DNA from 3 places in the Cobetia sp. Ld8 genome. Region 3 is predicted to be linked to each of the others. Evidence: predicted binding sites of a transcription regulator. Region 3 holds the regulator's gene; each other region holds the start of a gene.
The links. Region 3 encodes PhoB, which activates phosphate uptake and scavenging genes when phosphate is short. Its sites were predicted from a motif close to TGTCATANNNNTGTCANA; they were not measured.
Positions count from the first base shown of each region.

Region 1: phnD (phosphate/phosphite/phosphonate ABC transporter substrate-binding protein) is a predicted target of PhoB. The motif match lies at 8,700-8,717, and genes of this name have one in related genera.
Region 2: ACJJV2_RS09305 (bifunctional 2',3'-cyclic-nucleotide 2'-phosphodiesterase/3'-nucleotidase) is a predicted target of PhoB. The motif match lies at 5,710-5,727, and genes of this name have one in related genera.

Region 1 is NZ_JBISHF010000007.1:1,135,140-1,145,383, reverse strand. It holds gene ACJJV2_RS09610 (hypothetical protein) at 78-773, opposite strand; gene ACJJV2_RS09605 (2Fe-2S iron-sulfur cluster-binding protein) at 775-3,783, opposite strand; gene ACJJV2_RS09600 (sarcosine oxidase subunit delta) at 3,780-4,091, opposite strand; gene ACJJV2_RS09595 (FAD-dependent oxidoreductase) at 4,207-5,448, opposite strand; gene folD (bifunctional methylenetetrahydrofolate dehydrogenase/methenyltetrahydrofolate cyclohydrolase FolD) at 5,487-6,434, opposite strand; gene purU (formyltetrahydrofolate deformylase) at 6,530-7,408, opposite strand; gene ACJJV2_RS09580 (hypothetical protein) at 7,861-8,217, shown strand; gene phnD (phosphate/phosphite/phosphonate ABC transporter substrate-binding protein) at 8,830-9,777, shown strand; gene phnD (phosphate/phosphite/phosphonate ABC transporter substrate-binding protein) at 10,013-10,244, shown strand, end outside.
Region 2 is NZ_JBISHF010000007.1:1,072,836-1,083,079, forward strand. It holds gene ACJJV2_RS09285 (ABC transporter substrate-binding protein) at 1-995, opposite strand, end outside; gene ACJJV2_RS09290 (GNAT family N-acetyltransferase) at 1,346-2,044, shown strand; gene ACJJV2_RS09295 (alpha/beta fold hydrolase) at 2,172-3,014, opposite strand; gene ACJJV2_RS09300 (hypothetical protein) at 3,192-3,497, shown strand; gene ACJJV2_RS09305 (bifunctional 2',3'-cyclic-nucleotide 2'-phosphodiesterase/3'-nucleotidase) at 3,663-5,573, opposite strand; gene ACJJV2_RS09310 (MFS transporter) at 5,765-6,997, opposite strand; gene ACJJV2_RS09315 (AraC family transcriptional regulator) at 7,154-8,032, shown strand; gene ACJJV2_RS09320 (aspartate/glutamate racemase family protein) at 8,042-8,761, opposite strand; gene ACJJV2_RS09325 (TRAP transporter large permease) at 8,934-10,214, opposite strand; gene ACJJV2_RS09330 (TRAP transporter small permease) at 10,219-10,244, opposite strand, start outside.
Region 3 is NZ_JBISHF010000009.1:279,318-289,561, reverse strand. It holds gene ACJJV2_RS17485 (NAD(P)/FAD-dependent oxidoreductase) at 1-142, opposite strand, end outside; gene ACJJV2_RS17480 (chorismate--pyruvate lyase family protein) at 461-1,039, shown strand; gene ubiA (4-hydroxybenzoate octaprenyltransferase) at 1,094-1,984, shown strand; gene phoB (phosphate regulon transcriptional regulator PhoB) at 2,208-2,897, shown strand; gene phoR (phosphate regulon sensor histidine kinase PhoR) at 2,905-4,227, shown strand; gene cysZ (sulfate transporter CysZ) at 4,414-5,142, opposite strand; gene phoU (phosphate signaling complex protein PhoU) at 5,339-6,064, opposite strand; gene pstB (phosphate ABC transporter ATP-binding protein PstB) at 6,284-7,129, opposite strand; gene pstA (phosphate ABC transporter permease PstA) at 7,126-8,922, opposite strand; gene ACJJV2_RS17440 (ABC transporter permease subunit) at 8,919-10,244, opposite strand, start outside.

The DNA.
Region 1 (10,244 bases), on a different contig from region 3:
TGGGGCAGGCAGCGACGGGGAGCGGGTGATAAAGCGAGAGGCATCCGCGGGCGGATGCCGATGTCGCGCCGCAATCGCTAGTCGTGATGATGGGCCAGCAGGGCAGCGGCTGTCACTTTCTCGCCGGAGTATTCGCGCATGGCATCGAGCATGACGCCCCATAGATAGTGGCTGGAGGCGATGTCGAACAGCAGGTGGAAGCAGGGACACGCAAGGCTCCCCGCATTGACGATGATGGCATTGGTGCGTGCCACCGAGGTCTGGGCGACGCTTCCCGGCGGGAAGGCTTCGCTGCGCAGATCCACCCCACACAGCTTGGCCATCAGGGCGGGCAGGGTGCTGCCGCTCAGGCTGAACCAGGCGTGGGAATCACGCCGTGGCAGGGAATGCACGCGCATGCCCTGGACCAGCGCTTCATCCGCCTGTGCGATGAGCGGCAGCTCGGCCACGCCCGCCTGTGGGCTGATGGCCGGCGCCAGGTGCAGAAACTCACCCACTGACAGCCTGACCAGCCAGCTGCCATCTGACTGAAGCGTTGCCGCATTGGGCGTGCCCGGCACCGTGAAACCCAGCGTGGCCAGCCAGTCGGCGGCGTCGCGGCCGCGCACTCCTGCGCGACCCAATGCGGTCATGTCGGCGAGCGCACAGTGACTGAGGGCCGCCGTCGAGACATCTGCCGTCGCGGTCGTCATCGGGCTGACCAGGCTCTCGGGCAGTGGACAGCGTGCCAACGCCGTGGCGCCGCCCAGCGTGTTCGTCATGGTTGTCGTCATCTCACAGCTCCTGGCGGGCAGACTCGGGATCGAAGAAGGGCAATGCGACGACGTCGGCCTGGACCAGTACGTCGCCCTGCGTGCGGATGGTGATCTTGCTGTCGGGCGTACTGCTGTCGAGTCCGGCGTAGGCCAGGCCGATGATGGCACCCAGCGTCGCGCTGTACTCGCACGAGGTCACGTTGCCGGTGATGTCGCCGCCGGGCTTGGCGGCGTCTGCGCTCTGCTCACCTCCGCTGAGCACCAGCTGACCTTCCAGCGGTTGCGGGCTGTCCTTGGGCAGCATGAAGCCGACCAGCTTGCGGGTCTGAGGCTGGGCGGCAAGGATCTCGATCGCCCGTCGCCCGACGCAGAAGGGCTTCTTGTGGCTGACCGCCCACTCAAGACCAATCTCACCGGGATGGCTCATGCCATCGGTGTCCTGACCGATGATGATATGGCCTTTCTCCAGACGCAGCAGACGCTGGGCCTCGACACCGAAGGGGCGGATATCGGCCTGCTCGCCTGCCAGCATCAGCAGGTCCCACAGTGCTTCGCCGAAACGGCTCGGCACATGGATCTCGTAGCCCAGCTCACCGACGAAGCCGACCCGCAGCAGGCGTGCCGGTATGCTGCCGGTGGTGCCCAGCAGCTCGGTCTCGATGTGGCCGGTGCGTAGTTCCAGATAGGGGAAGGCCTGGGGGCTCAGGTCGATATCGCGACACACCTTGCTCAGCACCTCGCGGGCTCGGGGGCCGGCCAGATTGACGGCGCACCAGGCCGTGGTGACGTTGGTGATATCGACATCCAGCCGCCACTGGGCATTCCACTTCAGCATCTGCTGATAGACCCGGTCCACGCCGCTGGTGGTGGCGGTGACATAGAAGTGTTCCTCACCGAGGCGACACGACACGCCGTCATCGATGATCACGCCTTGCTCGTTGGCCATGGTGGCGTAGCGCGTACGCCCCACCGGCTGCTTGAGGAAGGCGAAGGTGTAGAGGCGGTTGAGCAGTTCGGCGGCGTCCGGCCCGCGCAGCTCGATGCCCCCCAGGGTCGAGACATCGATCAGGCCCACGCCATTGCGCACGGCCAGTGCCTCGTTCTGCATGGCGTCATTGCGCTCTTCCGGGCGGCCATAGAAGGCCGGGCGCGCCCAGTGGCCGGCCGGCATCATGGTGGCGCCCAGATCCAGATGGCGCTGATGCATCGGTGTCTGGCGGTAGGGGTCGAAACTGCGACCGGCCAGCAACGGCAGCGGTTCGGCCACGAAGGGCGGGCGCGCGGTGGTCACGCCGGTCTCGCTGACGGTGCGCTGGGTGGCTTCGGCGACCAGACGCGCGGCCGGCAATGCCGAATGACGGCCCTGGGAGGGGCCCATGCCCAGCGTCGAGAAGCGCTTGACCAGCTGGATGTCGCGATAGCCGTGGCGGGTGGCATTGAGGATGTCGCGAATCTGCAGGTCTTCATCCAGATCGACGAATTCCTTGCCCTTGGGGTGCGCGAACAGCGGCCAGCCATGCTGACGGGAGGGGCGTGACGGCGTGATGGCTGCCGGCTCATTCGCCTCAAGCGTGACATCCACGTCCTTGCCTGCGGCGGCCAGCCCGGCCAGTGCAGACCTGGCGGCACGCTGGCCGTCGGCCATCACGTCCTTGAGGTGATAGAGGCCATTGGCGGAGCCCGCCATGTGCAGGTGCGCCGGCAGGCCGCTGAGGCTGAAGCGTGCATCGTCATCCAGATAGGACAGCTTGGCGCCCGCCTGGCAGGCCAGCTGATAGACCGGCATGTAGCCCGCCGTCATGCAGACCAGATCACAGGGGATCACATCCCCCTCGGCGGCCAGTTCGCCGCGCGCGACGATCCTGCGTACCTCGACGCCCGTGACGTGATGCAGCGACTTCTCCGCCTGCGCTTCATAGATGGCGTGCTCGAGCTTCAGGGCGATGCCACAGTGACGGACGGCATCGGCCAGACTTTCATCATCGGGCTGGGCGCGCATGTCGAGCAGGGCGACGATGTTGACGCCGTGTTCCATCAGGTCCAGCGCCGCCAGATAGCCATCATCGCTGCCGGTGATCACCACCCCTTGCTTGCCCGGCAACACGCCATAGTGCTGCATCAGGCGCTGGGCGGCACTGGCGAGCATGATGCCCGGCAGGTCGTTGTTGCGAAATACCACCGGCTGGTCGAAGGCACCGCTGGCGAGAATGCACTCCTTGGCCCGCACCTTGTAGAGGCGCTTGCCGCGGATCACCGGCAGGTAGTTGTCCGTGAACCAGGCATTGCAGGTCGCCTCGGTCATCACGTCGATGCGCGGATGCGCCGTGACGGCCGCGCCGAGACGCTCAAGCGTCTGGCTGGCCTCATGTCCTTCGGCATCGAAGCGTGCGTAGGTCAAGGCACCGCCGAGCAGACGGCCCTGTTCGACCAGCAGCACGCTCGCGCCGCCCTCGGCCGCCTCAAGTGCGGCCGTCATGCCGGCCGGGCCGGCGCCTACCACCACCACGTCGTGGAACAGATAGGCCTTGTCGTGATAGTCGCCGCGCACGTCCAGATTCAGCGTGCCGAGCCCGGCCTTGCGACGAATCAGCGGCTCCCAGTACTTCCAGACGCCCTTGGGCTTGTAGAAGGCGCGGTAATAGAAGCCCACCGGCATGAATTTCGAGAACTTGCCCAGGCGCATGTCGCGGTCGTTGTCCAGGCTGCCAGAGACGTTCTGGGCGGTGACTTCAAGCCCCGGGCTGATCTGGCGCTCATCGCCCAGCACGTTGGGCTCATCCGGCAATTGCACCAGGGTGTTGGCATCCTGGCCGGCGAAGGTCAGGGCGCCACGCGGGCGGTGATACTTGAAGGAGCGCGACAGCAGCCAGCGGCCATTGGCGGCCAGGGCACTGGCGATGGTGTCGCCGGCAAAGCCCTGATAGCTCTTGCCGTCGAAGCTGAAGGTCACGGGCGTGTCACGGTCGATCAGTCGGCCCATCGGGGCCGGCAGACGTGCGCCTCGGGTCATGGGGACTCTGGCGTTCATGCGCGTTCTCCCGAGCTATCCTTGGTGTGCAGTGGGAACTCCACGCGCTGGGTGAAGCGCTCGGAGGGGTCGAAGGTGCGCAGGATCTCGTCGGTCACGGTGTGACGCTCGGCGAGGAACCAGTAGCTGGAGGCCGCGTGCATCCACCATTCGGTGACGACACCGGCGGTGTTGTCGCTGAAGAAGACGTAGTCGGCCCACTCGCGATCACTGCAGGTATCGGGGTCTGGCATGTCGGCAAGCTCGCCGCCATACACGAATTCGCTGATATTTCGGGGCCCATTGAGTGGGCAGGGCATGATCTTCATCGCGGAAATCCTTGACCGTTGTTCTTGTACATCCACCGTGGGGTGCGCATACCGGGGCAGTCATCGAGCCTTGTAGTTCGAGCCGCTGCGAGCCGTTGCGATCCATCGCGAGCCATCAGTGGCTGGCGGCAGTCGCGCCCATCTCGTTGACCTGACGGAAGCGCGCGAAGCGTTCCAGCGCAAAGGGGGCAATCAAATCCGGGGTCTTGCCGCCGGAGGCGACCAGCTCGGCCATGGTCTTGCCGCAGATCGGCGTCGCCTTGAAGCCCCAGGTGCCCCAGCCGGCATCCAGGTAGTAATTCTCGACGGGACTCTCGCCCATGATCGGGCTGTAGTCCGGCGTCATGTCGGTCGTGCCCGCCCATTGGCGCATCAGGCGGGCCTGGGACAGGAAGGGGAACATCTCCAGCGCCGCGGCGATCAGGCTTTCCTTGAGGTCCAGCGTCGAGCGGGTGTTGTAGAGCGGATAGGGGTCGGAGCCACCGCCGAACACCACCTCGCCACGGCTGGTCTGCTGCACGTAGCAGTGCAGGGCCGAGGAGCTGACGAGCGGATCGAGGAACGGCTTGAACGGCTGGGTGACCATCGCCTGCAGCGGGTAGCTGATGATGGGCATGGTGAAGCCGGCCTTGCTGGCGAGTACCGAGCTATGCCCGGCCACCGCCTGCACCACGCAGCCGCACTGCACGGTGCCGCGATTGGTCTTCACGGCGCGGATCTTGCCGCCTTCGACCACCAGGTCCTGCACCACGGTGAGCTGGTGGATCTCGACGCCACGCTTGGCGGCTTCCTTGGCGTAACCCCAGGCGACCGCATCATGCCGCGCGGTGGCGCCATCGATGTGCCACAGGCCCGCCATGACCGGCAGGTGGCCGGGGTCCAGATTCAGGGTCGGTACCAGCTCTCGGATCTGCTGGCGATCCAGCATCTCGGTGCGCCCGCCGAAGTGGGTGTTGACCTCGGCACGCTGGCGGAAGGCGCGCACGGTGGAATCGGTGTGCGCGAGGGTCAGCTGGCCGCGTTCCGAATACATGATGTTGTAGTCGAACTCGTTGGACAGTCCCTGGAACATGCGCACCGATTCGCTGTAGAAGCGCACGCCTTCCGGCGTCAGGTAGTTGGAGCGAATCACCGCGGTGTTGCGCGCGGTGTTGCCACTGCCCAGGTAGGCCTTTTCCAGCACGGCGATATTGGTGATGCCGTGATACTTGGCCAGATAGTAGGCGGTGGCCAGGCCGTGCCCGCCGCCGCCGATGATGACCACGTCGTAGCGGGACTTCAGCTCCGTGGGCGGGGGGAGGTCGACTTCGGCCGGATACTCGGAGGACAGGCCGTACTTGAGCAGGGAAAAGGGCATCGGTGACTCCCGGTACGCGCAAACGTACCTCTAGTGGTTCAGGCCGACTGGCGACGCGCGGCAGTCAGAGTGTTGGCGAGCAGGCAGGCGATGGTCATCGGGCCGACGCCCCCCGGGACAGGCGTGATGGCGCCGGCGATCTTGCTGACCGCAGCGAAGTCCACGTCCCCGACCAGGCGGGTGCGTGCCTTGCCGGTGGGGCTTTGCTCGGCGGACTGCGCGATGCGATTGATGCCCACATCGATGACCACGGCGCCGGGCTTGATCCAGTCGGCGCTGATCATGTTCGGGCGCCCGACCGCGGCGACCACGATATCGGCCTGGCGACAGAGTTCGGCGGGATTCTGGCTGCGCGAGTGCAGCTGGGTGACGCTGCAGTTGGCGGCCAGCAGCAGACTGGCCATCGGCTTGCCGACGATGTTGGAGCGGCCGATGATCACCGCATGCAGCCCGGAAAGGTCACCGCCGCGTTCGGCAAAGGTATCGCGCAACAGGCGCATGCAGCCGGTGGGCGTGCAGGGCGCCAGGGCATCGGCGCCCTGCACCAGCGCCCCGACGTTCATGCGATGGAAGCCGTCGACGTCCTTGGCGGGGTCGATGGCCTCCAGCACCGCGTCTTCCTGGATATGCGCCGGCAGCGGCAGCTGGACGAGGATGCCATGCACCTCGGGGTCTGCATTGAGTCTGGCGACCAGCGCCAGCAACTCGGCTTCGCGGGTCTCGCTGGGCAGCACGTGCTCGAAGGACTGCATGCCACACTCGACGGTGCGCTTGAGCTTGTTGCGCACATACACCTGGCTTGCCGGGTCTTCGCCGACCAGCACGACGGCAAGCCCCGGTATCACGCCCTGTTGCGCGAGGCTTGCGACCTCTGCCGTGACTTCCTTGAGCAGTCGCGCCGAGGCGGCCTTGCCATCGATCACGGCGGCGGTGGGCTGTGCGAGTGTCTCGTCCGCGCTCGCGGTGGGTGTCGCTTGGGTATTCATGACTGCGCTTCCTCCCTTGGGTGACGGCCGATGATTCACACGTGGTCTGTCTTGCAGGCTTGTGCGACGCCTTGCTTGAGGACTTGTTTGAAGTCTTACTTGAAGATCACGGTGCGATCATTGGCGAGGAAGACGCGGTGTTCGATGTGATAGCGCACGGCATTGGTCAGTGCCTGGGTCTCGGTATTGCGGCCCGCTGCGACCAGATCTTCCGGGGCGAAGTTGTGTTCGACCCGCTGTACGGCCTGATCGATGATCGGCCCTTCGTCGAGATCCGCGGTGACATAGTGAGCGGTGGCCCCGATCAGCTTGACCCCGCGGGCATGGGCCTGGTGATAGGGCTTGGCACCCTTGAAGCCAGGCAGGAAGGAGTGGTGGATGTTGATGGCGCGCCCGGCCAGCTTCTGGCACAGCTCATCGGAGAGAATCTGCATGTAGCGCGCCAGCACCACCAGCTGAGTGCCGGTCTCGTCGACGATGTCCATCAGGGCCGCTTCCTGGCGCGCCTTGGTGTCCTTGGTGATCGGCAGGTAGACGAAGCGGATGCCTTCGCGCTCGACCATCGGGCGCAGGTCGAGGTGATTGGAGACCACCGCGGTGATCCGCATGTCCAGCTCACCCTTGCGGTAGTGATAGAGCAGGTCGTCCAGGCAGTGGTCGAACTTGGAGACCATGATCAGCACCGGCATCTTGTCCTGGCCACCGTGGATCTGCCATTGCATCTCGAAGGGAGCCGCCACGTCCTCGAAGGCCTGACGCATCTGGGCGATATCGCCTTCGACGCCTTCATTGAAGCGGAAGCGGGCGCGGAAGAAGAACTGCCCCTTGTCCTCATCATCGTATTGCGCCAGCTCACTGATGTAGCACTCATGGGTGGTCAGGAAGGTGGTGATGGCCGCCACGATGCCGGACGTCGCCGGGCAGCTGATGGTGAGAATGAAGTGATCGTCTGAGGTGCAGGTCGCGTGAGGCATTCTGGGCTCCGATGTCGGCAGAGAGGCATTGTTGTTGTGATGTGAAGAATGTCATTCACTGACGTGGCTGCGGCTCGGTTATTTCCTGTCAGTGACTTAATTTTCTTCTCAAGTAAATAACAATGTTTTTCTGGCGCTGGGTCAAGCCTGATCGACGCGCCGGCCGGCGTTAGCGCTCATGAAATTAAGACAATCATTCACTGATGAATTTTTCCGCTTTGGGAGAGTGCGGCGCAGGGCAAGGCCATGCGGCGGACGAGGGTGGGACAGGTGTCAGATGAGACACGCTCGTCTCGGGATGGCTACAACTTTTGGATAAGGTGAAAGAAATCGTCATGTCAGGGATCGACAATTGCGAGCTTGAATATCAACACGTTAGTGTCTGCTCATGACAAACCTCGAGGGACGCCCTCCAGGACTCGCTATTCATGCAAGATGACGAGGTAGACACGATGCGCAAGTTGACGATCGCAGCACTGATGGTGGCCAGCATGGCCGGTTCCTCCGTGGCACTGGCCGGCAATCCGACGCTTGAGGCTCACAAGGACAGCGCCAAGACTCAGTACTCCCAGTCCAAGAACAGCGCCAAGTCCCAGTACAGCCAGTCCAAGAACAGCGCCAAGTCATCTGCCAAGTCTGCCGCCCAGTCCCACAAGGCCACGGCAAGCAGCAAGGCGTCGGCCAGGACATCACACGCCAGCCAGGCGGCCAAGTCAGCCAAGTCCAGTGCCAGCAACAAGGCGAGCGATACTCAGTCTCGTTACCAGAAGAAGAACTACGCCGACGTGCTCAAGAACGAGCGCCACTGAGGCATGACATCGCTGCCTGATGGCAGCTGAATGTCCCGGATGATGAAAGCCCCCCGCAGCCTTTGGTTGCTGGGGGCTTTTGCGTTTCGGCCTCTTTTGTTCAGATCCTGTCTCCAGACGCTGTGGCCAAGCCCTTTGCGTCAGGCCCTCGTCTCCAAGCCCTTTGCTTCAAGCTCTCGGATCAGCGCCATGCCCTCTGGCTCACGATGGCAGGGTGTAAAGAGCGAGTGGATATCAGCGTTCTCGAAAGCGCGACCTTCAAGACGTGCTGGGTGTCTGTCAGGCAAGACAGCTTCATCGCGTAGCGAAGTGCTCAGCTCGCCATCTTCAAATGAACGTCAATCAGCGGGGGAGAAGGCCACGATAGCGGGGCATCACGGGGCCTGTCGGCCTCGGCGCGAGCCGTTATCGGAAAATACATATGGAAATTCATATTTTCAGATAATCGTGAAAGTCGCCTTGTCACGCTCGCTCCAGGGCGTTGTCTTTGGACTGTCATGCGAGCGCATCACGTTCGCAATGCAAGCGTCATCCAATCTTCATACGAAGCGCCTACTTTACATCCGCAGCTGGATCTCGGTTCGAACGAAAAAAACTCAAGGGGCAGGGAATATGAAGACGCTTGGCTTGGTGGTAGGCGCGATGATGCTGGTTCCTTCGATGGCGCAGGCGGCGTTCAGTCTGGATAGCCGTTACAACGACGCCGATGGGGATCTGGTGGCGGATATTCCGACGGATGCCTCACAGCTCAAGGACCCGAGCACGCTGGTATTTGCCTATACGCCGGTGGAAGACCCGGCGGTCTATGCCGATGCCTGGTCTGACTTTCTGGATTACCTGGCCGAGAAGACCGGCAAGAAGGTGCAGTTCTTCCCGGTGCAGTCCAACGCCGCCCAGATCGAAGCCATGCGTGCGGGGCGTCTGCATATTGCCGGCTTCAATACCGGTTCCAACCCGCTGGCCGTGGCCTGTGCCGGCTATCGCCCGTTCACCATGATGGCGGCGGCGGATGGCAGCTACGGCTACGAGATGGAAATCATCACCTACCCGGGTTCCGGCATCGACAAGGTCGAGGACATCAAGGGCAAGGAAATGGCCTTCACCTCCGAGACCTCCAACTCCGGCTTCAAGGCACCGTCTGCCATCCTCAAGGCCGATTACGACATGGTCGCCGGCACTGATTTCACGCCGGTGTTCTCCGGCAAGCATGACAATTCCATCCTCGGCGTCGCCAACCACGATTACGTCGCTGCTGCCGTTGCCAATTCGGTGATGGGGCGCATGGAAGATCGCGGCGTGATCGAGGCGGACCAGATCAAGACGCTCTATACCTCGCAGACCTTCCCGACCACCAGCTACGGCGTCGCCTATAACCTGACGCCGGAGCTGCAGGCCAGGATCAAGGACGCCTTCATGAGCTTCCCCTGGGAAGGCTCCTCACTGGCAGCGGAGTTCTCCGAGTCCGGTGAAGCGAAATTCGTGCCGATCTCCTTCCAGAAGGAGTGGGAAGTCATCCGCAAGATCGATGACGCCAACAACGTTCAATACAACTGCCGCTGAACCCCGCAAGAGGGATCAGGCAGTGACATGACGGGCGTAACGCGACCTCCCGAATTGATGCCATATGTGGCTGGCCGGGAGGTCGTGAAGGGCCAGCACCCTGAACGCCAGTGCCGCCAGTCTGGAATATTGGCTTATATGGATCAGTGAATGTTGTCGGGTGGCGTCGCCAGCTGATGATATCTGTCCCGCGCGCGAGGCGGGGGGCAGACCAGAGAACACACGGGAGAAGGGAATGAAGCGTCTTGGATGGTGGTTGGGTTCATTGCTGTTGGTGCCGACGCTGGCGCAAGCGCAGTTCAGTCTGGGCGAACGCTACAGCGATGCCGATGGCGACATGGTGGCGGATATCCCCACGGACCCCGCCGAACTGAAGGACCCCGCCACCCTGGTATTTGCCTACACCCCAGTGGAAGACCCGGCAGTCTACGCCGATGCCTGGTCTGATTTTCTGGAGTATCTGGCCG
Region 2 (10,244 bases), on a different contig from region 3:
ACCATCGGCGGGAACAGCTGGCTGGCGCCACGCGGATAGCGCAGCACGACCTGAGCGATGGCGGTGCGATCGATCGCCAGACTCAATGCACGCCGTACAGCGGGGTCCTGAAAGGCCGGATGATTGGCGTTGACCTTCAACAGCATCGTGCGCGGCGTCGCGGCCGCTGCCAGAGTCACACGCGGCGACTGGGAGAGACGCTGGCGACTGGCGGGGTCCAGCCCATAGGTGAAGTCGGCATCTCCGCTCTCGGCGATCAATGCCCTGCCCTCGGCGCGGCTCACCGCCTGATAGCGCGCCTGGCGCACCTCGGGCTGCGGGCCCCAGTAGTCCTCGAAGGCGGTGACTTCCAGGCTCAAGGGCGGCGTCATGCGCAGCATGCGATAGGGGCCGGTGCCGATGACCTGCTGGGCGGTGCCCGTCTCATCGAAGGCTGCCGGCGCGAGTATCTGCTGGCGATAATCGGCCAGATAGGCGGGCAATGCGGCGAAGGGCTCGCTGAGGGCAATCACCAGCGTCTGGGCATCTTCGGCGACGATCCGCTCGACCGGCACCGACTTCAACAGACCCGGCTTGGCACTTGCGATCTCGAGCACCTGACGCGCCACCTCGGCATCCAGCTGGCTGCCATCATGGAACTGTACGCCGGAGCGGAGCGTGAAGCGCCACTCCAGGCCGTCATCCGAGACCTCCCAATCGGTCGCCAATCCCGGCTGCAGCTCTCCCGTGGCATCCACCTCGACCAGTGTCTCGACGATCTGCATGCGCTGGAAAAGAATGCCGCTGAGCAGCGGGTCCGCCCCCTTAATGTCGAAGGGCGCGACAATCTCCAGACGTCGTGTGTCAGCCGCCGACGCTTGCGCCGCTGAGGCATCTTGCGCATGGCTGGGCTGCACCACGGCCAGGCTCAGCGCGACGCTGGCGACGGCCAGCTGCCTGCGATCGTGAAGGAAGGTTCGGTATTGCCACCGAAGCCTTGAGAGCAATTTGACCATCGATATCGCGAGTCCCGAGCAAGAGCATGGATGCCGACGCGCAACCGCCGCCGCCGAACAAAAACGCAATGTTATAGTGTAACTATTACGTTTTGGCAACTCTCGACTCACCTTCTACGACTGGGCAAAGCTGGACGGGCACTTGAGGGGCACTTGAGGGGCACTTGAGGGGCGCTTGAAAGGTGCAGGACAAGCACTGGACAGGCATTCACTTGTCAGCGGCAACCCAACATCCGATGATAGATGGCAAACTACATTAGTATGCGCTAACCGACTGGTCCGCTATTCTGGACGAATGGTCATCAGTCCGCGCATCTGTGCCCCTACCCTCAACAATAAGCGACAGGATCATGGATGATCTCAGCATTACCCCTATCAGCGATTCGGCTTGCAGCAGCTATCTGAGCGCCGCGGCTCGGCGACTGTGCTGCGGCAACATGCTCGCGACCTACAAACGGCATGGCATGAGCTGGAACGAGGAGTTGTTCAGCGAGCGCTGGCAGGACAACGAGAACTACGCGATACGTATCAATGGCGAATGGGTCGGCTTCATCAGCCTCAAGGCCCTGCCGGACATCCTGTATCTGCGCGACCTGCAACTGGTGCCACATTGGCAAGGCCGTGGCGTCGGCTCCGCCTGCCTGAACTGGTTGATCCAGCTGGCAACGCAACAGGAGTACGGCCAGTCGCTGATGAAAGACCGCGCCTCCGAGCTCTCCCCGGGCGCTCAGCCCTGCCCGCGCGCGCTGCGCCTGAGAGTCTTCTCCGACAGCCCGGCATTGGCGCTCTACCAGCGCCACGGCTTCACCCTGGTCAATGAGCAGTGCACCCCGACGCGCAGTGGCAGCATCATGGCACTGGAAAGACCCCTCGCCTTCCAGACAGCGCCGACGCTTGCCCCGCGGAGTGATCACGCGCCCCTGCCCCCGGTAGGCAATGCCTCTCTCGACACGATCATCGATGACCTTACCGAGGAAGAGGCCTTGACGATCACCGCCAAGCGCAAGCGACAGTCCCCTCCGGCCGCGCGGAACATCGCGCATCATTAGGCGATTTCCCGTGCGCGATTTCCGCCAGATACGACAATGCCCGGTCATAGGACCGGGCATTATCGTTCAGGACTCATTCACCATCAGGGGTGAGATTTTACTGCGCTTATGGCTGATGGGCTCCTCCTCAGCGGGCGAGGAAGTCCAGGATATAGCGCACGGTATCCTGCGGCTTTTCATCCGTCACCCAGTGACCGGCATCCTTCACCCAGATCAGCTCGGCACCCGGAATGGCATCTGCCAGCATCGGGGCGTAATCCGGCTTCTGGAAGTTGTCCTTGTCGCCCCACAGCACCAGAGTCTTGATCTCGATATTCTTGAGCTCACCGGCGATGGCCTGGGTGTATTCCTTGTTGAGACGACGCATGTTGCGGAAGAAAGCCGCCTTGCCTTGCTCGCTGTTCCACTGGGACACATAGCGCTCGACCATCTCTTCGGTCGCGACGGCCGGATCATGCACACCACTGGGCATGAAGCCGCGCATGGTGCTGATGAATTCCTCGACGCTGGTCGCTTCCTCGACGCCCGGCTCCAGCAGCTGCTTGAACTCCGGAATCGGCCAGGAATCGAAGCATACGCTGTCGATCAGTACTTGACGGCGAACACGCTCGGGATGATTGACGGCCATCAGCTGACCGATACCTCCGCCGATATCATGCGAGACGACATCCGCACTCGCCACACCCAGTGAATCCATCAGCTTGATGAAGATGCGTGTCTGGGCATTGATGGAAACGTCAGCATCCACCGGCATGTCCGACTCGCCATAGTTGAGCATGTCCGGGGCGATGACACGATAATGCCTGGCCAATTCCGGCATCACATCACGCCACATCAGCTTGTTGGTCGGAATACCGTGAATCAACAACAGCGGCTGACCTTCACCCATTTCCTTGTAGGCAATGCGGTGACCTTCGATCATCGCATAACGGGTTTCCAGGGCTTCCATTGTCACGTTGTCGTGGCTCATTGCTGACCTCTTCGCTTGATGAATACTCAATCACGGCCTGGCGAAACAGTGCTATATCGCGGTGATGCCGTGAACTTGGGACCACCTTACGGATTCCTGAGCGATCACTCAAGCACGATTTTGATTGATTGCTCAAAATACGCTTTAATGGCCCCATCAAATTCAAGGGAAACGCCCATGGCCCGTGTCATCAACCGCAGTCTGCTCGATCTTCGTCGCCTGACCATCAACCTGGTGACCTACCCCGAAGGCCACAGCGTGATGCGCCACAACGACCCGATGGGCAGCGGCAGCTACTACAAGCTCAATATCGTGCTCAAGAAGCCCCGCCGGGGCGGTGTCTTCGAGACCGATGGCAGCCTCTTTCGCCTCGCGGACCGCGTGGTGCTGTTTCGCCCCGACCTTCACGAACACAGCGTCAGCCGCATCGAGCGCGGCAAACGCGTGCTGCTGAGCATCGCCTTGCACGCACCTTGGCGCTGACCCGCAATGGGACTGCGCAAAAGAACCTGAGGCAAAAGCGAATAATGAAACAGATAGCGGGTAGCGCCAAGTGACAAAAAAACGCCAGTCAGCAATTGCTGACTGGCGTTTTTTCCCACCTGAATCCAGGCCAGGAACGACGTGCTCGACAATGTGCTGCCTTGGCTATTCCATCCGGTCCAGCCCGACGCGATAACGGGCAAAGCCCATCTCGTCCTGATCCACCAACGTCATCGGGTAGACCGCCTGGGCATCAATGAACTGCTGCGCATCCTCGCCGGGGGCGGTGGTGAAGCGAATGTCCAGCGGGGTATCGGTGTCGATCGCGGCCAGCCGCCAGTTGTGATCCGCCGCGGGGTCCACCGCGCCCTGCTGCTGCGTCTGGCGCGAGATGTACTGGGCCAGAATGCTGCGATTTTCATCCGGTGACGCGAAAGCGATATGCGACTCTCCGGTGCCGGGGAAGTCCTCGCCGTAGGCGCGATAGTTGTTGGTCGCGAGCAGGAAGACCTCGTCGTCCTTGACCGGCTCGCCCTGGTAGGCGAGTCCCTGGATACGGTGGGCATCGGCGTCGATCAGCGCGCAATTGCCGTCGTAACGCGCCGGCTGCGTGACATCCACCCGGTACTCGACGCCATCGATCACGTCGAAGTTGTAGCTGCGGAAACCTTCCCAGTTGATCAAGGGCTGGGGCGTGGCGAGATCCGGATCAATGCGATGGAACTGGCCGGCGCTGCACTCGAGCCATTCCCGCACTTCCCTGCCGGTGACCTTGAGCGCCACCAGCGTATTCGGATAGAGATAGAGATCGGCGGCATTGCGGAAGCTCAGCTCGCCCGCCTCCATCTCGGTGAACTGGGTCGGATCATTGTGACGGCCGCCGACCTTGAACGGCGCGGCTGCCGAGAGAATCGGCAAGCCTTCCAGGTCCGGGTCGCCTTCGACGAAGCGTTTGACGTAATCGGCCTGGGCGCGATTGACGATCTGGATCGTCGGGTCGTCCTGCACCAGCGCCAGATAGCTCTTCATCGCCGCACTGGCGCGTCCGATGCTGCGATTGACGTACTCGCGCGTGGCGTCGTGCTCATGATCGACCAGCGCCGCCAGTTCGGCATCTTCCGCCACTTGCGCCTCGCCCCCTACCTGAATCGGGCGGGCTTCTGTCTGGCCGCTCACTACCCGCCACTGGCCCGAGGCATTGCTCAGTTCGAGATCCATCACGCCCACATGGCTGCCCCAGTGCCCCGGCATCATCGCCGGCACGCCATTGAGGGTGCCCCTGGCGATATCGGCCCCCGGTACCTCGGCGAATTCCTCGCTGGGGAAGACGGCATGGGCATGCCCGAAGGCGATGCCATCGATGCCCTCGACCTGCGAGAGGTAATACACCGAATTCTCGGCCATCACCCGGTAGGGGTCGGTCGAGATGCCGGAGTGCGGGATGGCGATCACCACATCCGCGCCCGCCCGGCGCATCTCGGGCACCCAGCGCCTGGCGCTCTCGGTGATGCCCTCGGCCGTCAGGCGGCCCTGGAGGTGCTTGCGGTCCCAGGTCATCACCTGCGGCGGTGCGAAGCCGATATAGCCGATCTTCAATGTCTGAGCGTTGCCCTCACTGTCGGTGAAGGCATGGGCGGTGATCTGGTAGGGCGTGAAGTACGGCTCGCCTGTCGTGGCGTCCAGCAGGTTGGCGTTCACATAGGGGAACTGCGCGCCGGACAGCGCCCGTTCGAGATACTCGAGCCCGTAATTGAATTCATGATTGCCGATATTGCCGACATCGTAATCCAGCTGATTCATGACCTTGTAGGCCGGGAAGACATCACCCTCCTCGAGACCTTCTGCCGCCATGTAATCGCCCATCGGGCTGCCCTGGATGAGGTCGCCATTGTCCAGCAGCACGCTGTTGGCTACCTCGGCACGCGCCTGCTTGATCAGACCTGCCGCGCGTACCAGGCCGATGCGCACGCTGGGCCGGTCCTTGTAATAGTCGTAATCCATCACGTTGGCGTGGATGTCGGTGGTCTCGATCACGCGCAGTGACAGCGTCGCGGCATTGGCTGGCTGAACGATCATGAAGATACCTCCGAGACTGGCCAGGCCAAGGATGGCTGCCCGCAAAGGCGGCTTGCGCCGACGTCCGGGGTGCTGCGCAACAGCTGGCGAGTCAGACGCCCGTTGATCTTCGCTAGCCGATGAAGCATTCGCCATCTCTCACTTCCTTGTCATGGGGGGATGTGCCAGTGCCCCTTGGGGGCAGCGCTCCATTATTCAGATGCCGACGCCTCAGGCAACTGGCGGTCTCTGCCCGCCAGCCAGCCGACACCTGCCATCAGCACACTGAGGACGGCGCAGACCATCAGTGCCAGCTGCCAATTGCCCTGCATATCGTAGAGCGCGCCGATCAGCGGCGGCCCCATGGCCGCGAGCAGATAGCCCAGCGTCTGCGCCATGCTCGACAGTGAAGCCGACTGCATGGCATCACGCGCCCGCAGCCCCATGAATGACAAGGCGAGAATGAAGCTGGCCCCGGAGCCCGCGCCCAGCAACAGCACCCACACCAGTGCCCACTTTGGCATCAGCCATAGCCCGATGAATCCCGCCAGCGACATGCAGGGCGTCGCGAAGGCGATCAGGCGTTGATCCTTCAGGCGCGGCATCAGGGGCACCAGAATCAATCCCGGCAAGGCCGAAGCCAGCTGGAGTAGACCATGCAACGAGCCCGCCTTCTCGGCTGAGAAGCCATTGTCCGCCAGCATGCTCGGCAGCCAGCTGTTGACGGTATAGAACAGCAGCGAATTGATGCCCATGAAGAGCGTCACCTGCCAGGCCAGTGGCGAATGCCACACGGCTGCCTGACGCACCGGCCGCGCGGCACCCTTCTCGGCTTCCTTCGCCGCCGCCGGCAGGGAGCGACGTGACAACTGCGGCCACCACACCCCCATCGTCACCAATGGCAAAACGACCACTATGAGCATCGCGTACTGCCAGCCAGCGCTGCTGCCCTGTGCCAAAGGCACCATCAGCGCCGAGGCGATGGCGGCCATGATGCCCATGGTCAGCACATAGCAGGAGGTCAGCAGCGCGACATGCTGCGCAAAGCTGCGTTTGACCAGACTGGGCAGCAGCACATTGCCCACGGCAATGCCCGCCCCGATCAGGCCGATACCCAGATAGAGGGCCAGCATGCTGCCCTGCACCCGCAGCACGATGCCCGCGGCGATCGTCACCAAGGCGAGGAAGAGACTGCGTTCAAGCCCGAGACCTCTGGCGAGGCGCGGCACCCAGGGCGAGACGACGACGAAGGCCAGCAGCGGCAGAATCATCAACAGGCCAGCCGCCGTGGCATTGAAGCCCAGCGCCGCCTGCAGGCGCTCCAGCAGTGGCGCGATACTGGTGAAGGGCGCACGCAGGTTCATGGCGATCAACAGGATACCGGCGATCAATACGGCCGGATGGCTCAGTCGCCGGACAGGAGACGAGTGGCAGAGTTCAGTCATGAGGCGCTCGCAGCGATCGTGAAACGGGGTAATGGCGGGACGACACCCAAGAGATGAGTCCGCACACAGAGTGAGGCTAGCTTAATCCCCTCGCCCACTGCAGAATTGAGCCATCATGACATCAGATCACTGAAATCAGACAATCTGCGAGCCGCCATGTCAGTGACCACACCCGTTCTACCGCCATCGCCCGGGGTCAGCACCCGCGGCCCCGATCAGGTGCCCTTCTCCAGCAGCGTCTGCGAGCACGACCCGGACATCTACGAGATTCCGGCCAGCGCCCTGCATGTCGAGACCGGCCAGCAGGTGATGGAGGTGCCGATCCACCAGCATCGCAAGGGACAGCTGGTGATCGCCCTGCATGGCGTGGTGACCAGTCGCGTACCGGAAGGTCTGTGGATGGTGCCGCCGCACAGCGGGGTCTGGATTCCCGGCAACCTGCCCCACAGCAATCATCTGACCCGTGGCGGCCGCGTCTGCCACCTGTTCATCGAGCCCGGTGCGCTCGAGATGCCAAGCCACAGCTGCACGCTGTCGATCTCGCCCCTGCTGCGTGAGCTGGTGCTGCGTCTGGCGGAGCTACCCCAGCCATATCCTGAACAGGGGCCGACAGCGCGGCTGGTCGGCGTGCTGCTGGAAGAGCTGGCCTGCATGCCAAGCGAACGTCTGCACCTGCCCTTGCCCGAAGACCCGCGGCTGACACGCATCAGCGATGCCCTGATCAAGACCCCGGACGACCGACGCACCCTGGCCGAGTGGGCGAGCGAACTGGCGATGAGCGAACGCACCCTCGCCCGGCTTATCCAGCGTGACACCGGCCTGAGCTTCAGCCGCTGGCGTCAGCAACTGCACCTGGTGGTGGCGATTCGCCTGCTGGCCGAAGGCATGAGCGTGCAGCGCGTCTCGGAAGACGTCGGCTATCAGTCCGTCAACGCCTTCATCAGCATGTTCAAGAAGCTGCTCGGCACTACACCCGCCCGCTACCTGCAGGAACGCGAGCAACGCCGCTCTGGCAGTGGCATGGGCGGCGCGTGACGGCGACGCTTACTGAGTGGCCGCCTGTGCCACGCTGACGGCCAGCGCTTCGACGGAATCCACGATCGGCAGCCGGTCATCGAGCAGATGGCTGATAATGGAGAGCTCGGTGCAGGCCAGCACCAGCACATCGGCTTCCTGCGCCACCAGGTCAGCGGCGGCCTGACGGAAGGCTCCCCCGACGGCGTCATCACTCACCTGGCCTTTCTTGACGCTGCGGATCACCTCCAGCATCGCGTCCTCATCCTGGGGATAGGCCAGCGACAGACCACGCGACTCGATGAAGCCTTCGTAAAGGCCAATCTTGCGCAGCGCCGGGGAACACAGCATGCCGACACGTGCGCCCGGCCACTGCGCCGCCACCCAGTCCAGGGTGCGCTCGACGATATGCCACACCGGAATCGAGACGGCGTCCTGCGCATCCTGCCAGTAGTAGTGGGCCGTGTTGCAGGGCATGACCAGAAAATCACACCCGGACTGCTCCAGTCGCTGGGCCATTTCCGCGATGGCAGGCCCCGGAGAGACATCGCCCCCTTCCAGCAGAGCCTTGATGCGCGACGGCACCTTGGGATTGTTGTCGACCACCATGTGTACATGATCGATGTCGTCCTCGGCCGGTGTGGCCTGGATCACCTGCTGCATGAAGGCCACCGTGGCATCCGGCCCCATGCCGCCCAACACGCCCACGACGATATGTTCTGCGCCCGAGGCGTCATGCGAGCTTCTCATTGGTCGTTCTCCGACAAAACTCTCACTGAAGATCAAGGCTCGAGAGGATGGCGACGTGGCCGGCATCCTCTCGAGAAACTGTTTCATGAGGCACTGTTCACGAAGGGTTGTGTTTACGAGCCACTGTGTTGACGAAAACAGTGATGACGAGCCACTGCCCTCCGCTGGGCCGCTAGAAGCCCATCATGTCCGGCAGCCACATTGTCAGCTGCGGCACGAAGGCCAGCAGCAAGGCGATCAGCACCATGGTGCCGACCAGCGGCAGCGCCCGCACCGAGATTTTCTCGATGGACACGTTGGCGATGCTGGAGCTGATGAACATGTTCTCGCCCAGTGGCGGGGTCGAGAAGCCGATCCCGAGACTCACCACCAGCACGATCCCGAAGTGCACCGGGTCGACGCCCAGCTCCACCATGACCGGCAGCAACACCGGCGTGACGATCATGATGGTGGCCAGAATCTCGATGAACATGCCGACGATCAGCAGGAAGGCGATCACCAGCACCCACACCAGCCACAGGCTGTCGGTGATGTTGAGGATGCCCTGGGCGATCATGGCCGGAATGTGATGCTCCACCAGGATGCGACCGAAGGCGGTAGCGGTGAACATGATGATCAGCACGCGACCGGTCAGCCAAGTCGTGTTCTGGAAGGCTTCATTCAAGCCCAGCAGCGAGGACTCCTTGTGAATGAAGACACCGACGAACAGCGCATAGAAGATCGAGACGACGGCGGCTTCGGTCGGTGTGAAAAGACCGCTGTAGATGCCGCCGAGGATGACCACCGGTGCCATCAGTGACCAGAAGCCCTCCTTGAGTACCTTGAAGACACGCGCCTTGTCGTACGGCTCGCCCTGGGCCTGATAGCCGTTGCGCTTGGCGGTGATGTAGTTGGCGATCATCAGGGCCGCCCCCAGCATGATGCCCGGGATGACACCCGCCATGAACAGCGCCGAGATCGACTCGTTGGCGGTCACCCCGTAGATGACCAACGGCATGCTGGGCGGAATCACGACGCCCAGTCCGCCAGCGGTGGCGGTAATCGCCGCCGGATAGCTGCGGCCGTAGCCACGTTCGATCATCGCCGGAATCACCAGCATGCCCACGGCCGCCGTGGTCGCCGGCCCCGAGCCGGAGATGGCGCCGAAGAACATGCAGGCCATCACCGCTGCCGCCCCCAGGCCACCTGCGGCCGGGCCCGCCAGCTCTTCGGCGATACGAATCAGACGCCGCGCGATGCCGGCGTCGCCCATCAGGGCGCCCGCCAGAATGAAGGATGGCAGTGCCATCAGCGGGAAGGAGTTGATCGCCGAGAACGCCAGCTCCACCAGCGAGGTGATGTCATCACCACTGACGACATAGACCGCCATGGACGCCACCCCAAGGGCAACGACGATGGGTGAGCCCAGAAACAGCAGTGCACCGAACAGAGAGAACAGAATAGTCGCGGCCATGGCATCAGCCTCCCATCTTGGCGGTGCGGG
Region 3 (10,244 bases):
GCATCGGCTTGGCGTAATCGTGGCCGCTGTCCTGGCTGATGAGGATCAGCCGGCTGTCCTTGTCACGCGCACGCAGCGCGCGCGCCAGACCAATGCCCGCCATGCCGGTACCAATGATGACAAGGGTGCGAGGGTCGCGCATGGCACCATCTCCTGAGATCGATCCGAGGGGAGCGCTGATGAAAGAGCGCCAGCAGCGTCCGTCATGAACGCCGATGAATGCGCCCAGCATACCAGCCCGCCAGCAGTGCAGGCATGCCTGAGCGGGAGGCCTTGCCGCCCGGCCATGCTAGACTCGCCATTTCGTCATCCTGACAGGGAATTCACCGTGGTCCGATGCCCAGCAGGCGAGCCTCATCGCGCAGCGCTCACGCCACAGACCTCCACCTGTGAGGCGCCTCATTCGTCAACCGAGACTCTATGCCAGCCTGCGCCTCGCTGGCCTTTGCCCACGCGCGTCATGGCCACTGCTTCGGCGGCGGTGCGCCGTCATTGGCAGCCGGCTGCCGCGCTGCAGGGTGTCATGCCGGCCGGCTGGTGGGCGTGGCTCTCCTCGTCGGACTCGCTGACCCAGCGTCTTGCCAGCGCCATGCAGCAGCAGGATGAACGCGATGGCCAGCCAATCCAGGGCCTGCGCGTGCGCCTGCTGCTGCAGGACACCGGCCCCGCGCGGCTGGATGAGGCACGCCTGCTGGGCATCGGCCCACGCCGGCATGTCTGGCGACGCGAAGTGGCGCTCTGTCATGGCGATACGCCATGGGTGATCGCACGCTCGCTGGCGGCGCTGGACCTGGCCCACGGTCATCGCCTCTCGACGCTGGGTGAGCGCTCGCTGGGCCATTGGCTGTTTCGCCAGCCCGACCTGACCCGCAGCGCCATCGATGTCAGCCGTGCCCCGCTGGTGCTTTCGAGTCCCAGGCCGCTGGCCCGCACCACCAGTCGGTGGATGCGCCGCTCGATGTTCTCGCATGGTCGCTTCAAGGTGCTGGTGCAGGAGGGCTTCACGCCGGCCTTCCAGCACGCGCTGCAGCTGGCCTGAGCCTGGCCACGTTTCTCTCTTCCCTTGCCCACTACCACCCGCCCAGGAGCCCCGATGACCGCGTCATCCACTTCCGCCGCTTCGCGTCCTTCCAGACTGGCCGACTACCTCGCCCTGACACGGCTGGACCGCCCCATCGGCACCTGGCTGCTGATGTGGCCGACCCTGTGGGCACTGTGGCTGGCGGCAGATGGCATTCCCGAGCGCACGACCCTGCTGATCTTCATCGCCGGGGTCTATCTGATGCGCGCCGCCGGCTGCGTGATCAACGACTACGCCGACCGCCATTGGGACAAGCATGTCGAGCGCACGCGTGACCGACCGCTGACCTCGGGTCGCATCTCGGAGCACGAGGCGCTGACGCTGTTCGGGGGGCTGGTCGCGGCCGCCTTCGTGCTGGTGTGCTTCACCAATCTGACCACGGTGCTGCTGTCGATCATCGCCGTGCTGCTGGCGGCCAGCTACCCGTTCATGAAGCGCTTCCATCATCTGCCCCAGGTGGTGCTGGGCGCCGCCTTCGGCTGGGCGATTCCGATGGCCTTCGCCGCGACGCTGGAGGAGGTGCCGACCTACGGCTGGTGGCTGTTCGCGGCCAACTTGATGTGGACGGTGGCTTACGACACCGCCTACGCGATGGTCGATCGCAACGACGACCTCAAGGTGGGCATCAAGTCCACCGCCGTGCTGTTCGGGCGTGCCGACAAGCTGATGATCGGCCTGTTGCAGCTGGGCATGCTGGCGGTGTTGATCGGCATCGGCCTGCACCTGGCGCTGGGCATCTTCTACTGGCTGGGGCTGGCTGCCGCCGCCGTCACCTTCGTCTGGCAGCAACGTCTGATCCGGGAGCGTGAGCGTGCGCCCTGCTTCCAGGCCTTCCTCAACAATCATTGGACGGGTCTGCTGATCTTCGCCGGTATCGCCCTGGCGACCTGGCCGATGAGCTGACGCCTGCATAAACATTAGTATTATTTAATTCAAAGCAACCCCTGCCCTCTATTGCTTCCCAGCCCACGGTTCATGCCTGCCTGCCGCGCCTCCAAGGCGGCTGGCAGGCTTGCGTGCAAGCTGCCATGCTGGCAGTTGTCATCTCGCTGTCATATAAGCGGGTTGTAATCGTCATCGACTTGTCATTCTGGCGCGTGCGCCGACTGCTGCATGGGATCTAGCGATGAGCTCCAAGACCGTACTGATTGTCGACGATGAATCCTCGATTCGCGAGATGATCGCCGTTGCCCTCGAAATGGCGGATTACCGCGTGCTGGAGGCAGACAATGCCCAGGACGCCCACGCCATCGTCGTCGATGAAAAGCCCGATCTGCTGTTGCTGGACTGGATGATGCCGGGCACCAGTGGCCTGGAGCTCGCGCGGCGTCTCAAGCGTGACGAGACCACCTCGGAGCTGCCGATCATCCTGTTGACTGCCAAGGGCGAGGAAGACAACAAGATTCAAGGCCTGGAAGCCGGTGCCGACGACTACATCACCAAGCCCTTCTCGCCGCGCGAGCTGGTCGCCCGTCTCAAGGCCGTGCTGCGTCGCACCACTCCCAAGGGGGTCGAGGAGGCGGTGGAAGTCGAAGGCCTGATGCTCGACCCGGCCAGCCACCGCGTCACCGCCCACGGCAACTCGCTGGATGTCGGCCCGACCGAATATCGCCTGCTGCAGTTCTTCATGACGCATCAGGAGCGTGCCTACACGCGCAGCCAGCTGCTCGATCAGGTATGGGGCGGCAACGTCTATGTCGAGGAGCGCACCGTGGACGTGCACATCCGTCGCCTGCGCAAGGCGCTGGGCACAGGCCATCAGCATCTGATCCAGACCGTCCGCGGCACCGGTTACCGCTTTAGCGCTCAGGCCTGAGGGATTCATGCGCTATTGGACCAACGAGCTATGGCGCCTCGGCTACCTTGCCGGTGGCTTCGGCCTGATCGGTGGCCTGCTGGGCCATCTGGGCTGGGGCCTGGCGCTGGGTCTTTCGCTGTATCTGTTCGTCCATCTCAAGCACTTGAAGAGCCTCTACACCTGGCTGATCACCAATCCCCATGAAGAGCCGCCGCCCGGCGATGGCGTCTGGGGAGACCTGCTCGATCGTCTCTACCGCTACCAGAAGGGCCAGCGTCAGGCTCAGGAGCGACTGCGCAGCATCCTCAACCGTATCCAGGAATCCTCCGAGGCCATGCGCGACGGCCTGGTGATGCTGGACAACCACGGTGACATGGAATGGTGGAACAGCGCTGCCGAGCAGCTGGTCGGTCTCAAGGCCAGCCACGACCGCGGTCAGCACATCACCAACTATCTGCGTGACCCCGTCTTCATCGACTACTTCAATCGGCTGGCCTACCGCGAGCCGCTGACGCTCCAGTCGCCGCTATCTGACAACCTGACGCTGCAGATCTCCATCACCCTGTTCGGTGACAACGAGCGCCTGGTCATGCTGCGTGACGTCACCCGCCTCTATCGTCTTGAAGAGATGCGCCGCGACTTCGTGGCCAATGTCTCCCATGAGCTGCGCACGCCGCTGACGGTACTGGCCGGCTATCTCGAGACCTACTCCGATTACGCCGATGACCTGCCACCGCGCTGGCAGCGTGGACTGGGCCAGATGCAGAGCCAGACCGACCGCATGCAGCACCTGGTCGAGGACCTGCTGACCCTGTCACGCCTGGAAACCGACGAGCTGTCCGACAATGGTCGCTGCATCGACATGAGTGCCCTGCTCGGCCATATCCGCGACGACGCCGAAGGCCTGTCCCAGGGGCGCCACACCTTCTCCATCGAGGCCGATGCCAGCCTGTCACTGCGCGGTGAGGAGCAGGAGCTGCGCAGCGCGATCTCGAATCTGGTCTTCAATGCGGTGCGCTACACCCCCGAAGACTGTCATATCACCCTGCGCTGGAAGGCGGATGACCAGGGCCTGCTGGTCGAGGTGGAAGATGACGGGGACGGCATCGACCCGGTGCACCTGCCGCGCCTGACCGAGCGCTTCTACCGCATCGACAAGGACCGCAGCACCGCCACGGGAGGCACCGGCCTCGGGCTCGCCATCGTCAAGCATGTGCTGATTCGTCATCAGGGCCATCTGGAGATCGACAGCCACCCCGGCGAGGGTGCGCGCTTCCGCTGTCACTTCCCCGACGAGCGCGCCTGTCAGGCGAGCGCTCCCCAGGCCAGCAGTGCGCTAGCCCAGTGATGGGCTGATTCAGTGATGATCTGCCCCGGACGCCAGCCCAACGCAGAACGCCCCGCAGCCACCTCGTAAGGAGGCGACTGCGGGGCGTTTCGTTTGGTCAATCAGACGACGCTGCGGCTATTTCAGCGACGTGCCAACTTAGAGACGTGCCAACTTAGCGACGAGTCAGTTCAGCGACAGGCTGTCTCAACGACGCGGTGCCGGCAACTGACGGTAGTGGCTCTGCCACATCAATACCGCCCCGGCGACGGCGCCCGGGATGAACAGCAGATTGGCCAGCGGCACCAGCGTCATGACGAACACCGCGGCGCCGAAGGTCAGTGAGGGCCACCAGCGCGCCTTGAGGCGCTGCTTCATGTCACCGAAGCTGACCTGATGGTTGTCCATCGGGTAGTCGAGATACTGGATCGACATGCTCCAGGCCGAGAACAGTCCCCACAACAGCGGCGAGAGCAGGTTCAGGCCCGGGATGAAGCCGATGATGAACAGCGCGATCATGCGCGGGATGAAGTAGCCCAGCTTGGCCATTTCACGCCCCAGCGAGTCGACGCCGATCTTCATCAGGCCACGGTCATCATCGATCAGGGTGCCATCCAGACGATGCTCGACCTTCTCGGCCAGAATGCCGTAGAAGGGCGCGGCGATCAGGTTGGTCACCAGGCTGAAGGTGAAGAACACCACCAGCAACAGACTCACTACCAGCACCGGCCAGATCAACCAGCTGAGCCACTCCAGCCAGGCCGGCACCTTGAGCATCCAGTAATCGATCCAGCCACCGAACTGGTTGAACAATACCCACAGCGTGATGCTGTAGAGCACCAGGTTGATCGCCAGCGGTACGAATACGAAGCGGCGCAGCCCGGGGGTATAGACCATGCGGGTCCCGCGGACCAGCGCCGATACGGCATCAATCATGCGACGTCCTCGTCATCTCAAAAGAACCGGCCAGCCAGCGGGCTGACCGGAGCCACACCCTAGCACTCCCGCCTGCGCGGCGCAGCTGTCGGCCGCCTGACACCGCTCGCGCTCCCACGACGCAATCGCCCCGCGACCTGCCGGTGGGCAGGTGCGGGGCGAAAGACGCTACACAGGGGCAGGGAAGCGCGTCAGCTCACTTCTTGTCCAGGTCCTGCGGCTTCAGGTCATGGGTATCGGTGTGACGCACATCCACGCCCTTGACCAGGAAGATGACGTACTCGGCCAGGTTGTCGGCGTGGTCACCGATGCGCTCCAGCGCACGCAGAATCCACATCACGTTGAGCACCGGGGTGATCTGGCGCGCGTCTTCCATCATGAAAGTCATCAGCGAGCGCATCGCGCTCTGATATTCCAGATCCACCGAGGCGTCTTCACGCAGCACCTTGAGGGCAAGGTCGGTATCGAAGCGCGCGAAGGCCGTCAGGGAGTCACGCACCATGCTGCGCACGTGCTGGCTGAGATGACGCACCTCGACCATGCCACGCGGGCTCTGGCCGTTCTCGACCAGCGAGATGGCGTTGCGTGCGATCTTGCTCGATTCATCACCGATACGCTCGAGATCGGAGGTGGCGCGGATGACGGCCAGCACCAGGCGCAGGTCGGAGGCCGCCGGCTGACGGCGGGCCAGCACCCGGGTGCACTCGTCATCGATCTTGAGCTGCATGTCGTTGACAGCCTTGTCGTTGTCGCGCACCCGCGTGGCGGTTTCACTGTCGCCTTCCAGCAATGCCGTGACGGCATCCTGCAGTTGTTTCTCTACCAGTCCGCCCATGGCCAGCAGGTGTGTCTTCAGTGCATCCAGCTCATGATTGAACTGCTCTGAGATATGCTTGCCGTGCGAATCGCTGGTGATATCCATTTCCCTCTCCCGGAAAGTCGCCCACCGAGTCAGGGGGCGTGACATGAATGACGTGACAAGTATGGCCCACTACTGACTGACACAGCGGGCTCCCCCTCAGCATGCCGACACTTGATTGCAGTTATGTTTCACCCATGGCGCAAAGGCGCTATCTGGCCGCCATCGTCAGCAATATCAGGGCGAAAAGGCTACCTGGCTACACGTTCGCGCATGAGCGCGCTAACCGAAACGCCCCGTGATGTAGTCTTCCGTCTGGCGGCGCCGCGGGTTGGTGAACAGCTGATCCGTCGGGGCGAATTCCACCAAGCGGCCCTCATGCAGGAAGGCGGTATCGTCTGACACCCGCGCGGCCTGCTGCATGTTGTGCGTGACGATGATCAGCGTCAGGCGCGAGCGCAGCGAACGGATCAGCTCCTCGATCTTGAGCGTCGAGATGGGGTCCAGCGCCGAGGCCGGTTCATCCAGCAGCAGCACCTCCGGCTCGACCGCCAGCGTCCGCGCAATCACCAGCCGCTGTTGCTGGCCACCCGAGAGCCCCAGCGCGCTGTCGTGCAGGCGGTCCTTCACTTCTTCCCACAGCGCCGCGGAGCGCAGGCAGGATTCGACCTTGTCATCGAGGTGGCGCTTGTCATTCTCGCCGACCAGCCGCAGCCCGAAGGCCACGTTCTCGTAGACCGACATCGGAAAGGGATTGGGCGTCTGGAAGACCATGCCGATCCGGCGGCGCAGCATCGGCACGTCCACGCCGCGCGCATGAATGTCCTCGCCCTCGAGCAGTACCTTGCCGGAAAGACGTGACTGTTCGTCGAGATCGGTCATGCGATTGAAGGTACGCAACAGGCTCGACTTGCCGCAGCCGGAAGGGCCGATGAAGGCCGTCACGCGCTTGCGTGTGATCTGCAGGCTGACATCCTCCAGTGCGCGACGCGTCTGGTTCTCCTTGCCGACACGTGCCTGATAATCGAGGCTCAGGTGGCGGGTTTCCAGGCAGATGTCCTCAGCCGGCCGCGCAGGCGTCTCCTGAAGAAACAACTGGGGCTTGGGCTGTTCAGAGTCACGCCTCATTCGGTGGCTCCCTTGTAACGTTGTGCCAGCATGTGACGCAGGCGAATGGCACTCAGATTGAGGCATAGAATCACGACCACCAGCACCAGCGCGGTCGCGTAGACCAGCGGCCGACTGCTGAAGGCGTCGCTGCTCTGGAAGGCCAGATCATAGACCTGATGCCCCAGATGCATGAATTTGCGGTCCAGATGCAGCCACGGGAAGCTGTCATCCAGCGGCAGGTCCGGGGCCAGCTTGACCACTCCGACCAGCATCAGCGGCGCGACTTCACCCGCCGCACGCGCCACGGCCAGAATCAGCCCCGTCATCAGCGCCGGCGAGGCCGCCGGAATCACCACGCGCTTGAGCGTTTCCAGACGTGTCGCCCCCAGCGCCAGCGCGCCTTCGCGCAGACGACGCGGCACGCGCGCCAGCCCCTCTTCCGTGGCGACGATCACCACCGGCAAGGTCAGCAGGGCCAGCGTCAGCGAGGCCCACAGAATGCCACCGGTCCCGAAGGTCGGCGTCGGCAGCCGCTCGGAATAGAACAGCTCGTCAATTCCGGCGCCCAGTCCATAGACGAAGAAGCCGAGACCGAACACGCCGTAGACGATGGAGGGCACCCCGGCCAGGTTGCGCAGCGCGATGCGCGTCAGGCGCGTCAGTCGCCCCTGATGGGCCACCTCGTGCAGATAGAGCGCCGCCATCACGCCGAAGGGCATCACCATGATCGACATCAGCACCACCATCAGCACGGTGCCGAAGATGGCGGGCCAGACACCACCGAAGCCCTCGGTGGGCGCGCCGGCCACGAAGTCACGGAAACGCTTGAAGGTCATCATCAGCCGGCCGCTGAAGCCCATCGCATTGGGCCGCCAGGCATTGCGGATATCATCGAGCGCGATGCGGCCTTCGTAGCCGCCATTGCCGCCCAGCAGCAACTGACCGCCCGCCAGCGCATCACGCAGGGCACTCAGCTGTCCTTCACGCTCGATGAAGGCGCTACGCACCTCTTCCAACTCCTCCTGCATCTCCTGCTCGAGCTCAGCGTCCTCTTGAGTCTGCGCCGCTGCACCGTCAGCAGTGGCGCTGCGCCGGGATGCCAGAGACTGCTGCAGCGCCTGATAGCGACTGCTCAAGGCTTCACTGTCCAGGCGCAGTGCCTGCAACTGGCGCCGCTCGCTCTCGATCATCTGCAGGCGGGCAAACAGTGGCTCGGCGTCCTCGGACAAGGGCCGGGCAGGCCCGTCGTCGACTTCGGGCGTGTGGTCCATCTCCCCTGTCATCGGGTCACTCAGCGCCCGTGGCATGCCGTAGAGAGTGCGCCCGTCGCGCATTTCCAGCATCAGCGCCTGGCTGGGGAAGGTCATCCTGTCGAGCAGCGTCTCCGGCAGCCACTGCCAGCTGGCCGCGGCCCCGTCACGTGAGGATGTCTGCAGCAACCACCATTGCTGGCGAGCGTCATCCCCCTCGCCCGAGGCGACACGGCGCATCTCCTCGTGCATCAGCTCGCCGAGCAGATGGCGATTGTCGGCCGCCGGCTCACCGCGCGTGGTGGTCAGGGCCGTGGGACTCTGGCCCGGCTGCGCCGTCAGCTCCACCTCGACCAGCCGTGAGGGCCAGAAGTGACTGAAGGAGCCCACCACCAGCAGGCTGAGCAGGCCCAGCACCAGCACCAGCGAGACACTGACCGCCATGGCATTCAGCCAACCCCATGGGCCGCCGTCGCGCCAGTAGCGCTGCAGGCGCCCGACCAGCGGCTCGCGCGGGCGCAGCAGTGAGGAGCCGGCGCGATTGGTGTCAGGGTGACTCATCCCCAGCTCCCCTGATTGGGCGGCGTGAAGCGCTGTCGCAGCACTTCCGCCAGCGTATTGACCACGAAAGTGAAGACGAACAATGCCAGGGCAGCGAGGAACAGCAAGCGGTAGTGGCTGCTGCCGACCTCGGCCTCCGGCAGCTCGATGGCCAGGGTCGCGGCCAGTGAGCGCAGGCCCTCGAACAGGCTGGCATCCACCAGCGGCGTATTGCCGGCCACCATCAGCACGATCATCGTCTCACCGACGGCGCGCCCCATGCCGATCATCATCGCCGAGAACAGCCCGACGGCGGCGGCAGGCAGGATGACGCGGCGCAGGCTCTGCCATGGCGTCGCGCCAAGCGCCGCGGAGCCGGCGGCCAGACCGCGCGGCACCGACGAGAGGGCGTCCTCGCTGAGCGTGAACAGGGTCGGCATCACCGCCAGCCCCAGCGCCATGCCGGTCACCAGGGTGTTGCGCTGGGCGTAATCGATGCCGTAGTGGCTGAACAGCCACTGACGGAGGTCGCCGTCGAACCACCACTGCTCGACCTGGCCGGCGATGGTCACATCCAGCCACAGCAGCACGAACAGCAGCGGCAACAGCCCGAAGGCCGCCATGTTTTCCGGCAGCAGATTGCGCCATACGCGCGGCGACAGGGTCCACAGGAAGCCGGCCACCATGGTGCCCAGCGGAATCAGGACCAGCCCCAGCAACACCGCCATCAGCTCACGCTCGACGAAGGGTGCGACCACCAGCGCGGCGATGAAGCCGATCACCACGGTCGGCAGCGCCTCCATCATCTCCAGCAGCGGCTTGATGCGGGAACGCTGGCGCGGCGCCATGAAGCAGGCGACATGGATGGCACAGCCGAGCCCCAACGGCACGGCAAACAGCAGCCCGACCAGCGCCGCCTTGAGCGTGCCCCACATGATGGGCACCAGCGACAGACGGGGTTCGTGGGTACCGGTGCTCTCCAGCTGCCAGATCCACTCCGGCGCTGCGCGTCCCTCATACCAGACCTTGCCGAAGATGGCGTCGAGCCCGACGGCCTGATGCGGGTCGTGTATCGCAAGCCCCGCATAGGCCTTGCCGAGCGCCCCCAGCGGCGCGTCCTGAGCGAGCTGACCGGGCGGCCTTGCCTCCCGGGCCGCCGATGCCAGCAAGCGGCGGTCATCATTGTCAAATTCCAGCGCCACGCCTGCCGCGACCCGGGCGGCATCCAGCCAGTCCAGCACCTGACGGCGACGCTCGCTGGTGGCCAGATAGAGGCCAAGGCGGCCGTTGGCGTCCAGCGCGGCAAAGCCGAGGCTGTGATGGGCGGCCGCCATCGTCACCAC